2 regions of the Zhihengliuella alba genome follow, and region 2 is predicted to be linked to the other one. Evidence: predicted binding sites of a transcription regulator. Region 2 holds the regulator's gene; the other holds the start of a gene.
What was found. The regulator HspR, encoded in region 2, represses chaperone genes until heat shock. The targets are predictions, from matches to a motif close to AAGTTGAGTCNNNNNGACTCAACTT.
Positions count from the first base shown of each region.

Region 1: the regulator HspR is predicted to act here: its motif matches at 3,501-3,525, upstream of ABD784_RS10830 (Hsp20/alpha crystallin family protein).

Region 1 is NZ_BAABCJ010000005.1:271,273-277,664, forward strand. Features, by position in the region: gene ABD784_RS10810 (ABC transporter ATP-binding protein) at 1-615, opposite strand, end outside; gene ABD784_RS10815 (hypothetical protein) at 603-1,586, opposite strand; gene ABD784_RS10820 (hypothetical protein) at 1,670-2,131, opposite strand; gene ABD784_RS10825 (hypothetical protein) at 2,239-2,805, opposite strand; gene ABD784_RS10830 (Hsp20/alpha crystallin family protein) at 3,628-4,083, shown strand; gene ABD784_RS10835 (hypothetical protein) at 4,182-5,024, opposite strand; gene rlmN (dual-specificity RNA methyltransferase RlmN) at 5,205-6,392, shown strand, end outside.
Region 2 is NZ_BAABCJ010000002.1:587,796-594,187, reverse strand. Features, by position in the region: gene dnaK (molecular chaperone DnaK) at 1-182, shown strand, start outside; gene ABD784_RS08435 (nucleotide exchange factor GrpE) at 197-928, shown strand; gene ABD784_RS08430 (J domain-containing protein) at 1,110-2,099, shown strand; gene ABD784_RS08425 (heat shock protein transcriptional repressor HspR) at 2,109-2,561, shown strand; gene ABD784_RS08420 (AMIN-like domain-containing (lipo)protein) at 2,770-3,585, shown strand; gene ABD784_RS08415 (alpha/beta hydrolase) at 3,708-4,628, shown strand; gene ABD784_RS08410 (alanine/glycine:cation symporter family protein) at 4,743-6,218, opposite strand; gene trmB (tRNA (guanosine(46)-N7)-methyltransferase TrmB) at 6,251-6,392, opposite strand, start outside.

The DNA of each region.
Region 1 (6,392 bases), on a different contig from region 2:
GAGGACGAGACGCCGTGTGGCCCGGTCGGCGACTCGTGGATCATGGGTCGCGATGAGGACCGTGCGGTCCTCGCCCGCGAGTTCCTGCAGGACATCGATGACCATACCGGCATTGACCGGATCGAGTTGCGAGGTGGGTTCGTCGACGAGGATCAACGCGGGCTCAGCCGCCAGGGCGCGGGCGAGCATGAGGCGTTGCGCCTGCCCGCCAGAGAGCGTGCGGAACGGAGCCGCCGAAGACTCCGAGAGGTTGAACCTCTCGAGCAGCCCTTGCACCTGCGGTTCTGCCTCGGTACGGCTCATGCCCCGTGCCAGGAATGGCAGGGCGACGTGGTCGGCAGTGCTTCGATGTGCGCTCCCGTAGGGGTTCTGGAAGACCCACTGGGTACGGCCCTCTCCTCGCTCGATGGTCCCCTCGGTGGGGGTTCCCCCGGCGACGAGGGAGAGGAGGGTGCTCTTTCCGCTACCGGAAGGGCCGGTGACCGCGACCAGATCGCCGGCACCGAACGTGCTTTCGATGCCACGGAACAGCCAGGTGCCTTCTCCGAAGCGATGTCCGACAGCCCGGAGCGAGACGTGGGCCGCCGGTCGATTGTCCATGATCAGCCCCGGCATGGTGTCCCTGGGTCCGGATCGGTCCGCACAGCTTCAGGGGCTCGCTCGGGGAAGGACACGTAGGTGCGGCCGAGCTCGGAGCTGAGGACATCGACGGCGTGTACACCCCCGTCGAGATCGACCACACAGGCGGACTCGCCGTGGCCGAGAAGGGACGAGGGCGGGAGCGGCGCGGCCTGAACAGGTTCCGACAACCGCCAGGTCACGGTCAGGGGAACGCCGGCTTCCGGATCCAGTGCCGCCTCGACGACGGGAATGTCGCGCAGCTCAGCGATCTGCTCGGCGTTCAGTTCCAAGGTTCCGTCCGAACGTGCGGGGAGCCGGAGGTCCCCCAGGACGGCGACGCGTTCACCGGGGACGCCGTCCTCGGGGACCGAGGCGAGGTTCAGATTCTCGAGCGTATCGGGTGATGCGGCGAGTGGTTCGCCGGCCGTGACGCGCTGCCCTGTCTGGGCTGGGCACTCCGTTACGGGCGTGTCCGGCGCGGGGATCCAGATGGCGGCCCCCGGGTCGAGTGTTCCGGTGGTTGGCGCGTTTGCCTTGCCCTGCACCTGGGAGAGCGCGCCCGCAGATTCCGCGGTGAAGAGGGATCCCTCCGGTGGTTCGGTGCCCAGCCGGCGCAGTTCTGCGTGCAGTGCCTCGACGTCTGCGCCCGTTGTCCCGGGTGAGATGCTGCGGTAGGGCGGAATGCTTGTGGCTAGGGCGAGCAATGGAGATCCATCGATAGCCACTGGCGCGCTCCCGGAGGACCACGTCCCACCGGGAGCACAGTCGATCCGTGTGATCGTTCCGTCGATCGGCGAACGAAGAGTCTGGCCCGGCCTCGTGGTGATCTCCACGGGTAGCTCGCGTGCGTCGTCGAATGGCTCTGCCACGACGTCGATGGTGGGATCGATGCTCTGCTTGAACTCGTCCGGCAGGGGCGCCGGGGCGAAGGCGAACCCCAGAAGGGCGCCGAGCACCAGGGACACAACGATGCCGAGGGCCCAGGTCGGTCGGGATGCCGACGAGGGCAGTACCTCGCGGAATCGATGTGAGCGCTGCGGGTCCGTCATCAGCCCGTGGCCGCGCTGTCGGACCCCAGGGGGTCCTCGCTACAGGCGCGCTGGGCGGGATCGTCGTAGTCCCACTCCCAATTGGCCATGTCCTCTGCAGTCATGGATTCCTCCACGACCCCGCTCGCTTGCAGACACCTCAGATATGCCTCATCCCAGGGAACGTTCTCCGGGTTGGCGAGTGGATCAAGGTAGAGGGCCTCGACATAGTTCAGAGTCTTCAAACTGCACGACTCCGCAATGGACTCGCCCTCCTGCTGGTTCGGGTGGCTGAAGGAGAACCCACCTTCCTGGTGAGTTTTCACGTCGAGGCCCGACGCGGCGGCGCACTCCCTGAAGCGCTGCTGCGCCTCGGCGTACTCGGCGGGAGTGACCTCCCCGTCAGACAGGACTTCGCGCTGAAAATCAGAGGAGACGGAGTCCAGTGCCTGCTCGAACTCCTGAGCCCAAGGGCCCTCCAATTCCGAAGCAGCGGGGGGCGTGCACCCGACGAGGACCGGAGTGCAAGCCATGAGCGCAAGGAGAGTCGAGCGAGTAGCGATCACTGCGCATCGGTTTGCATCTGCCATTAATGGCCAGTTCTCACGCGCTGGTCGGAGCCCGCCTTGGTGCCGTCGGGAAAGGACGACATGCCCAGGGAGTCTCCTGTCCTTGTGCCCGCCCGGAAATATCTGGAGAGAAACGCCGCGAGGATCAGCGATAGGGGTGCGAGTATTCCCAGCTGAAGCGCCAGCACAGGCTCGTTGGATAACCAGAATGCCGCCGAGGGGGCACCGACATTGAGGACGGCGGCAATCGCGAGAAGCGCTGATCTGAATAGGATCGCCCACAGGAGCAGAGATAGCCCGAAGAACGCGCTGTAGACAACGAAGCCGCCCGCCTCGAAGACTCCACACAGTGCGGCGATCAGCAGGCTCCCGAAGGCGCCGATTCGAGCCTTTTTAGAGCCGTTGATGTAGAGAAGCAGCAGTGCGGAGACGGCCACGGAAACGCCCATGAGTAGGGGCCACCAGCCGGTAAGTGAGAAGACGGTCGGGCGTATCGATTGAAACTCGATCAGCCAGATTGCGTAGGCGAGTAGAGCACCGATCGCGTGAATGAAGCCTACACGCGAAATTGTGTTCTGTTGGCTCATGGCTGACCCCGAGAGGACTGTCGCTCCCATAATGACACCCTAGCTTATGTGGTTTAGATCGCTACCCCACACGGGTCATGAATTGTGGATACGACTAGCGGTTGCGTTTGAGCTCCGGCGCCGGAGGAGTACCCCTCCCAGGAGAGCCCCGAGGAGGACTGTCGGGAGAGGGGTCCGAGCCCCGTATCCGAGCAGATTGCCCGTGTCGAGGAGAACATTGCCGGCGACCGGCGAAACTTCGGTCGAGAGGCCGACAGTCATGAGGAGGAGCAAGGCCGCTGCGCAGGCAGCCGCTGCGGAGATGGCATGTCCGGCCAGGTAGACGAGCGCTGCGACCAGACCCAATAGCAACATCGACGCCGCGACCCGCATCCAGATCAGAGGGGAGTCGGAGATCCAGAGGAACATCTGGTTCCCCAGCCAGAAAGCGATGACTCCCGAGACTAGGCCCACGGGAATCGCTGTGATCGACTTCGGGGAAGAGCTCACGCCGTTCGCTGTCATTGAACTCACCACGACTCCCTGCTCTTCGACGTAGGCCGGTAGTGGCCCTGAGGCCCCTCGCTTGCTTTGGAGGCTACGCCCTTGACGCCCGGGCGACTAGCAGTGCCGTGCGAGCGTCCAAAAGAGTGCTTGCAGGACTTGGCTGTCAGCAGTTCAGAACCTGTATGCACAGGCGGTCGCCCCCGAATGAAAACTTGGGCGGAAGGTACTCAAGTCCGGGAATAGGAACCGCGCAGGAGCCGTTCGAATAATCGACTGCGCATGCACCGCGCAGGTCGCCCGAAACGAGAATCGTCGAAGATGACGGAGGTGGAAATCATGGCACTGCCCGTACTGCGATCCAACAGCACGCCGGAGCGCTGGGATCCGTTCCGTGAGATCGAGGACCTCTACACCCAGATGGGTCACTGGATGGACTCGACCTTCGGCCGTTCGGACCAGTCGACGGCCGGCTGGGCCCCGCTGGCGGACGTCAGCGAGACCGACGACGCCTACCTGGTCGAGGTCGAGCTCCCCGGAGTGAAGCGCGAGGACGTCTCGATCGAGCTGTCCGGCCAGGATCTGGTGGTCGCCGGGGAGTTGAAGGAGCAGGAGCGTGAGGGGACGCTCCGGCACCGCACGCGCCGCACCGGCCGCTTCAGCTACCGGGTCCGTCTGGCCGAGGCCGTCGACGCCGACGCAGTGAGCGCCACGCTGAACGACGGCGTGCTGCGGATCCGCGTGCCGAAGAGCGAGGCGGTCAAGCCGCGCCGCATCGCGATCACGGAGGGATAGGGCAATTTCCCTGGAGGCCCCGGCTCGCGATTCCGCGGGCCGAGGCCTCCCGTGCTGTCGTGTGACGCCGGACGGGCGGCCTCGCGCTCGGAACCCGCCTAGGCCCGACCTGATGGCGGCCGCAGCTGTTTCAGTAGCCATTGAGCTGACTCCAGAGTCGGCCATGGCAGCCGGAATGACTCGGTCGATTCAAGAAGGATCATCGCGTGGCGAATAATCTCACCTGCTGCGCTGCCTGCGGGGAGATGAGGCTCGCCACGATGATCGCGTGGAATCAGCCCGACCAGGTTCATTGAGGAGTCAACAAGCCGATCGACTTCGTCTTTCCACGGTCCGTCCGCAAGTTCGACCACGTGAATGTCGAAGTGCTTGAGGCGGTCAGCTAGCTCACCCCTCCATCGGCGCAGGAGTCGGTGACGCAATCCAGGGTCGAACTCCCTGACTCGCAGGAAACTCGTCGATCGTCCGCCGAACTCCTCGCTCAGGCGAGCCGCCGCCGTCAGTGCAGATGTGTATTCGTCGCGATGAAACTGAATGACGTCGCACACGGGTGTGGCAGGAGCGTCCGGCCAATCACTTTCCCAACGCAGTTTCTCCCAGCACACGGATTCATCGGTGACGATGAGAGTTGCCAGCAAGGACCCTTCGGCTGCCTCACCACAAGGGCATAACAACAGGGGGACGTCGCGGCGCCGGACGAAGTCCTCTGGGTACTGTGCCTGTCCCAGCAGAACCTCTAACGCCTCGGCCGGCGTAAGGGTGTCGAACGGGGTTACTCGCGTCGGTATCACCTCGTCAGCGCCAGCGAGGTCGATGAGCCTAACACCGTCGACGGAGATCTCGATTCGTTGCGTGACGTACGTAGAGGCCCAGCCGTCCTCCAGGCCGAGAGGAAGTGGGGCATCGTTCCAAGGGACAAGGCTGACGTCGATCCGAGCCATGGTTGCCCCTGCCTTCCCGAGCCAGTTCATCCCTGGCATAGATTCCACCCTGGAGGTCGGAGATTTCTATTGTGCGGCGTGGTCAAGCCGGATCGTCCGCACCCCTGCCGCGGCGCGCCGTCACGCGAGCGTCAGGATGTCGGGGAGAACACGTGTGATGTGCTAAGGATGCGTGGGACAATGGGAAGGATGACTTCTCAAACCCCCTCCACGGCCGGACCCAACCGCGCCCGTCCGCAGGTCCGCCCCACCCCCGAGGGGTGGAAGCAGCCGATGGGCCCCGATGGGCGCCCGCAGCTGCAGTTCGCCCAGAAGCCGCGCGTCTCCCAGCCGCCCGTGCACCTGGCGGACCTGACGCTGGCCGAGCGGCAGGAGAAGCTCAAGGGGATGGGCCTGCAGGGCTTCCGCGCCAAGCAGCTCTCCGTGCACTACTTCCAGCACTTCACCACGGATCCGGCGAAGATGACGGATTTGCCGGCCGCGCAGCGCGAGGAGCTGGCGGAGGCCATGTTCCCGACCCTCCTGACTGAGGTGAAGCGCCTGGTCACGGACAACGGCGACACCATCAAGTTCCTCTGGCGCCTGTTCGACGGCTCGCTGGTCGAGTCCGTGCTCATGCGCTATCCGGGCCGCGTGACGCTGTGCGTGTCCAGTCAGTGCGGCTGCGGCATGAACTGCCCGTTCTGCGCCACGGGCCAGAACGGCCTCACCCGCAACATGTCCGCCGCGGAGATCCTGGACCAGATCGTCCAGGCCAACCGCGTCATCGCGGAGGGCGGGCTCAAGGGCAGCGGCCGCGAGGGCGTGCACGACGCCGAGCGCGTCACCAACATCGTCTTCATGGGCATGGGCGAGCCCCTGGCGAACTACAAGCGCGTCATGAACGCCGTGCACCGCATGATCGACGAGGCGCCAGAGGGCCTGGGCATGAGTGCCCGCGGCATCACCGTCTCCACGGTCGGCCTGGTGCCGGCGATCAACAAGCTCGCCGAGGAGGACATCCCGATCACGTTCGCGCTGTCCCTGCACGCGCCGGACGACGAGCTGCGCGATGATCTGATCCCGGTCAACTCCCGCTGGAAGGCGGATGAGGCGATCGACGCCGCCTACAACTACTACCGGAAGACCGGGCGCCGCGTCTCCATCGAGTACGCGCTGATCAAGGACATGAACGACCACCCTTGGCGCGCCGGCCTGCTGGCGAAGAAGCTCAACGCGCGCGGCCGCGGCTGGGTGCACGTGAACCCCATCCCGCTTAACCCGACGCCCGGGTCTATCTGGACGTCGTCGGAGCCGGAGGTCATGCAGGAGTTCCTGGACATCCTGAACGACGCCGGGGTGCCCACCACCCTGCGCGATACCCGCGGC
Region 2 (6,392 bases):
AGGTGAAGACCGCGTTCGAGAAGCTCCAGAGCTCCCAGACGAAGCTCGGCGAGGCCCTCTACTCGCAGGCGCAGTCCGAGGGCGCGGCGGGCGACGCCGCGGCCGACGCCGACGCCGACGGGGCCAAGGACGACGAGGACATCGTCGACGCCGAGGTCGTCGACGAGGACGAGAAGAAGTAAGGACGGTTCCTTCCATGCCGCATCACGGTCACGAGGAAGAGCACGGCGAGGAGCCGGTGCGCTTCAACGACAAACGGAAGATCGATCCGGAGTCGGGTCAGCCACGCGGCACGGAAGCTGCCGGGGAGGGGTCGGCCGACCCCGCCCCGGCGGACGCCGGATCCGCGGAGGCCGGCTCCACCGAGGGCCAGGCTCCGGACGGCCGCGCCCCCGAGGGCGGCTCCGACGCCGAAGCGGGCAGCGCGGAGGCTGATGCCGCCGACGCCCTCGCCGAGGCGGAGCGCATCATCAACGGTGCCTCCGGCGAGGACGCTGCGCCGGAGGCGGCGACGGACGTCGAAGCCGAGCTGCGCAACGATCTGCTCCGCCTGCAGGCGGAGTACGTGAACTACCGCAAGCGGGTCGAGCGCGACCGCGAGCAGGTCCGGGAGCTGGCCGTGCAGTCGGTCCTCACCAGCCTGCTGCCGGTCCTCGACGATCTGGACGCCGCGCGCCAGCACGGCGACCTCGAGGACGGGCCGTTCGCGGCCGTCGCCCGCAAGCTCAACACGATCCTCGAGGGCCACGGGCTGGAGGCGATCGCCGACGCCGGCGTCGCGTTCGACCCGAACGTCCACGAGGCGCTGATGCAGCAGCCGAACCCGGAGGTCCCGGCCGACCACGTCGCCCAGGTCCTCCGCACCGGCTACCGCAAGGGCGAGCGCGTCCTGCGCGCCGCAGGCGTGATCGTCTCGACCGGCGAGTAGCCGGAACACCTCCCGGGCCCCGCGGGCCCGGGGGCGTGCATCGCCGTCGTCCCGGATCGTCCCGTCGCCTCCCCGAGGCGGCCGGGGTCTCCGGTACGACGGCGGTGCTCGCCAGGGCGGGCCCGACCCGCCGCCGACGCGGCGCACTAACATTCACCGACACACGAGGAGGAGACGCCGGATGGCAAGCCAGGACTGGGTCGACAAGGACTTCTACGCGATCCTCGGTGTCTCCAAGGATGCGTCGGACGCGGACATCAAGAAGGCGTACCGCAAGCTCGCCCGCAAGTACCACCCGGACACGAACCCGGGCGACGCGGACGCCGAGAAGCGCTTCAAGGACGTCACCGAGGCCAACACGGTCCTCTCCGATCCCGAGCAGCGCCAGCAGTACGACGCGATCCGGGCCATGGGCTCCGGGGCGCGCTTCAGCGCCGGCGGCGCGGGAGGGCCCGGCGCCGGCCCGGGATTCGACGACGTGTTCAGCAACCTCTTCGGCGGCGGCGCGCAGGCCGGCGGCTTCGGTGGTCGCCGGTCCTACGGGCCCGCCGGCGGGCAGGTCCCGCCCGAGTTCGCCGACCTGTTCGGCGGCGGGGGCTTCGGCGGCGGCTTCCAGGAGCCGCCGCGCAAGGGCGCCGACCGGACGGCCACCGCGAACATCTCGTTCGGGTCCTCCATCCAGGGCACCAAGGTCAGCCTGCGCGATCCGTCGGGCGAGATCGTCGAGGTCCGCGTCCCGGCCGGCATCAAGGACGGCCAGACCGTCCGCGTGCGCGGCAAGGGCCAGCCGGGGCAGGCCGGCCCCGGCGACCTGATGGTCAAGGTCCACGTGAAGCCGCACCGGTTCTTCGCCCGCGACGGCAACGACATCCGGGTCCATGTGCCCGTCTCCTTCGCGGAGGCGGCCCTCGGCGGCGAGATCGAGGTCCCCACCCTCGCCGGCGACACCGTCCGGCTCAAGGTCCCGGCCGGGTCGAGCTCCGGGCGGACCCTGCGCGTGAAGGGCCGCGGCGTCAAGACGGCGAAGGCGACCGGGGACCTGCTGGTCACGATCGACGTCGTGGTGCCCCAGAACCTGTCCGGCGAGGCCCGGGAGGCCGTCGAGGCGTTCGCCGCGGCGACGGCCGACGCCGATCCCCGCGCGGGGCTGGCCGAGAAGGCCGCGCTCTAGGGGACCGCCATGACTGACGATGTGACGCCGGTGTTCGTGATCTCCGTGGCGGCCCAGCTCGCCGACATGCATCCGCAGACGCTGCGGCAGTACGACCGGCTGGGCATCGTGAGGCCGCAGCGCCAGCGTGGCAAGCAGCGTCGGTACAGTGCGCGCGACGTCGAGCTGCTGCGCGAGGTGCAGCGCCTCTCCAAGGACGGGGTCTCGCTCGAGGGGATCAAGCGGATCATGGAGCTGGAGCACCAGGTGCAGGCGCTGCAGTCGCGCGTGAGCGAACTGACCGAGGAGCTGGAGGCCGAGCGCTCCACGCGGCGCCTGCAGTCCGACCTCTCGCGGGTCTTCGCCGCCGGCTCGGCGGGCGACGTGGTGACGCTGGCCCGCGGCGAGCGTCCCCGTCCGCGCAGTCAGGCGCTCGTGGTCTGGGAGCCCCGCCGCCAGTCCGGCCGCCAACTGGGTCGCTAGTCGGGGCAGCGCCGGCCAGGCAGTTCTGGTCGGGCCGTTCTGGTCGGGCCGTGCTGGTCAGGCACCGCGAGTCAGGCGTCGCTGGTCAGCTGTGGATCAGCCGGTCGCGGGCGGCTCCGCACCGCACGCGCCAGGGCCCGGCGCGGCGCTAGGCTGGGAGGACAGGCGCCCCGTTCCGGCGGCGCCGGACCCGGGAGGATGAACGGTCATGGCAGCACCAGTCACGGAACCGCGCGCAGGGGAGCCGACGGCAGGCCGCGAGGCGGCCCGGAGCGGGCCCCTTCCCTCGAGGCTGTCCCGGCCTGCGTCCCCGTCCCACGCACGACGGCGACGCGTGCTGCCGGCGGTGGGCCTCGGCGTCGCACTGGCCCTGGCCGTGGCCGCGTGCAGTCCCGGCGGCACCGAGCCCGAGCCGACCGAGGGGAGCACCCCGGCCACGCCGGACGCCTCGTCCCCCGCGGCGTCGGGGACAGGAACGGCCGAGCCGGACGCCACCGCACCGGAGAGCCGCGGAACGGACGCGGACCCGTCCGCGAGCGGCGACGCCCCGACGCCGGCCGACGGCGATTTCGGCACCGACCCGCGGGAGAGCGAGGGCTTCCCGGAGGCCCTCGACGTTCCGGCCGAGGGGGACGAACTGCTGCTCGAGGACGCCCGCGTCGGCGGCCACGACGGGTTCGACCGGATCGTCTTCGACCACACCGACGGGGCGCTGCCGGGGTACCGCGTCGAGTACGTCGAGGAGCCCACGGAGCCCGGCAGCGGCCACCCCATCGAGATGGCCGGCTCCGCCTACCTCGCCGTCCACGTCACCGGTCTGCGTCCGGGCATGGCGGGGGAGGAGCACGGCCACGCAGTCCTGGACAAGGCGTGGACAGGCGACTCGGACATCCTCCTGGAGACCGTCACGACGAGCGTCTTCGAGGGCGCGTCCAGCTACTACGTCTCGCTCGACGAGAAGCGCCCCTTCTCGGTGCAGATGCTCGAGGACGGATCGCGGCTCGTGATCGACGTCGAGAACTGACCCCGGACGACGAAGGGCGGACGAACCGTATGGCATCGAGACTCCGCGCGGCCGGCCGCGGCGGGCGTGCCCATCCGGAGGCGAGCCACCCTGTGGCCCCCACGGCGTACGATCCCCCTGTGGTGGCACGGGACTATGCGGAGTACACGGCCGAGGCGCGCCGCCGGTTCGACGAGCTCTGGGCCGTGCGGCGCGGCCTCGCGGACCGGCAGCGCCGCGCCGTCGAGGGCGTCGGGCACGCGCTCCGGCACGGTTCCATGGACCGCGCGATCCCGGAGCGGAGGCTCCTGTACCTGGACCTCACCGGACCGCGGCCGCTGGCCGCGATCGCGCTCGGCGACCTGGACACGGCGAGCCACATCACGTGGCACCTGCAGGGTGTGGGGATCACACCCGACACGGCCATGTGGGGGACGGTCCGCGAGGCCGGGCAGGTGCTGCTGGAGCAGCGCCGGGTCGGCGCACCGAACCCGGCGTCCATCGCCTGGCTCGGCTACCGCCCGCCCGGGTACCTCATGGCCCTCTCCGCGATCCACGCCAAGGCGGGGGTCCCGCGGTTCGTCGAGGACTACCTGCGGCTGCAGCGCTTCCGGCCCGACCGCCCGCACCTGGCACTGGAGGGCCACTCCTACGGCTCGATCGTCGCCGTGCTGGCCCTCGAGCACTTGGCCCGCGTCATGCCGCCGGGACAGCCGCTCGTGGACGCCGTGGTCTCCACCGGCTCGCCCGGCCTGCCGTCGAGGTTCCGGGACAGTGTGGAGTCGCTGCGCATCCGCGACGAGCGCCTCTTCGACGCGGTGGCCCGGAGCGACTACATCGCGCGGGCCGGCCGCTGGCTCGGTCAGCTCAGCGGGGCCCGGTCGCGCGTGGGCCGCGAACTCGGCGTGGAGGCCCGCCCGGAGCTCGGGCTGCACCCCGTGACCGGCCACAACTCCTCCCACTTCGTTCCGGGCAGCCTGCAGAGCGTCTACGGGTACCGCGACCCCGGCACCACGTCGCTGCGGAACATCGCCCGCGTGACCACGGGGCTCGCTCCGATCTGAGCCCACCCCCGGGGCCGCACCCTGCAGACCTGCCGGCGGCCGGCCCCCTGATCGGGAGCCGGCCGCCGGCATCGTGTCTCGGCCCGCGGGGCGCGGGCGGGAGCGGGTGGCCCGCTACTTCGCGTGCTTGGCGTGCGCGGGCTCGAACGACTCGACGTCCTCCGGTGTCCACGCGGTGATGCCGCTGAGCTCGGGCATGTCCGTGGCCAGGAAGACGGGATCCTGGCCGAGCGCGCGCTGGGCGCTGTAGTGCTTGAGCAGCTTCAGGGCGATCCCGCCCAGGAGGAAGATCGAGACCAGGTTCGTCAGGGCCATCAGTCCCATGATCCCGTCCGCGAAGCTCCACACCACGTTCACGCTGGCCAGCGCGCCGATCAGGACGGCGGTGGTGGCGAGCGTGCGGTAGGCCGTCATGACGGCCTTGCTGCGGGTCATGAATGCGATGTTCGCCTCGCCGTAGTAGTAGTTGCCGATGATCGAGCTGAAGGCCAGCAGCAGGATGATGACCGCCAGCAGGACGGCGGACCAGGCTCCGAGCGAGTCGGCCAGCGCGCCCTGGGTCAGCTCGATGCCCTGCGTCTCTCCGAGCGGATCCGGGACGGAGACCAGGATGATGAACGCCGTCACCGAGCAGACCACGAAGGTGTCGAAGTAGACGCCGAGCGTCTGCACCAGGCCCTGCTTCACGGGGTGGGACACGGCCGCCGTCGCGCCGACGTTCGGCGCGGAGCCCAGGCCGGCCTCGTTGGAGAACATGCCGCGCTTGACGCCCTGCATGATGACCGCGCCGAGACCGCCGCCGACGGCGGACTGGAAGTTGAACGCCTCGGTGAAGATCGAGCCGAGGACCCGGGGCAGCTCCGAGATGTTCACGACCACGACGAGGAGCCCGACCAGGATGTAGAGCACCGCCATCGCCGGCACCAGGGACTGGCTGACCTGGGCGATGCGGCGGATCCCGCCGAACACCACGAGCGCCGTCAGCACGGCCAGCGCGACGGCGATCGTCACCATGAGCGTCGGATCGCTGTTGCCCGCGGCCCCGGAGATGGCCTGGGCGATCGTGTTGGCCTGGAGGGAGGAGAACGCGATCGGGAAGCAGATCACCAGGATGACGGCGAAGACGATGCCGAGCCAGCGGGCCTTGAGCCCCTTCTGCATGTAGTAGGCGGGGCCGCCGATGTAGCCGTCGCTCGACTTCTCCTTGTAGAGCTGGCCGAGGGTGGACTCCACGAAGCTCGAGGCGCCGCCGATGAACGCCATGATCCACATCCAGAAGACGGCGCCGGGACCGCCGATGGCGATCGCCGTGGCGACGCCGGCCACGTTGCCGACGCCCACGCGCGAGGCCGCGGAGACGGTGAAGGCCTGGAAGGAGGAGATGGACTTCGGCTTGCCGTCCCGGCCCACCAGCGCCTTGTCGGTGAGCGTGCGGAGCATGTTCGGCAGCATGCGTGCCTGGACGGCTCCGGTGCGGATGGTGAAGTAGAGGCCGACGATCGCGACGACCGGCAGGATGATCCAGGTCCAGAGCCAGCCGCCGGATTCGCCGAGCCAGGCCTCGATGGCCTCGTTGTGGAAGAGTTGCATGCGAGCGAATATACCCGCCCGGTCATGCAGCGTCAGCGCCGCCTGTACGCCAGGTCGAAGATCGAGCGGCCCGCCGCCAGCGCCTTGGTCTCGAAGCTCGTCTGCACCCGGCCCTCGAAGCGCGGCGCCCAGCCGCCGGCCTCGCCGTCGTGCAGGTTCTCGAAGCGGGTGTCC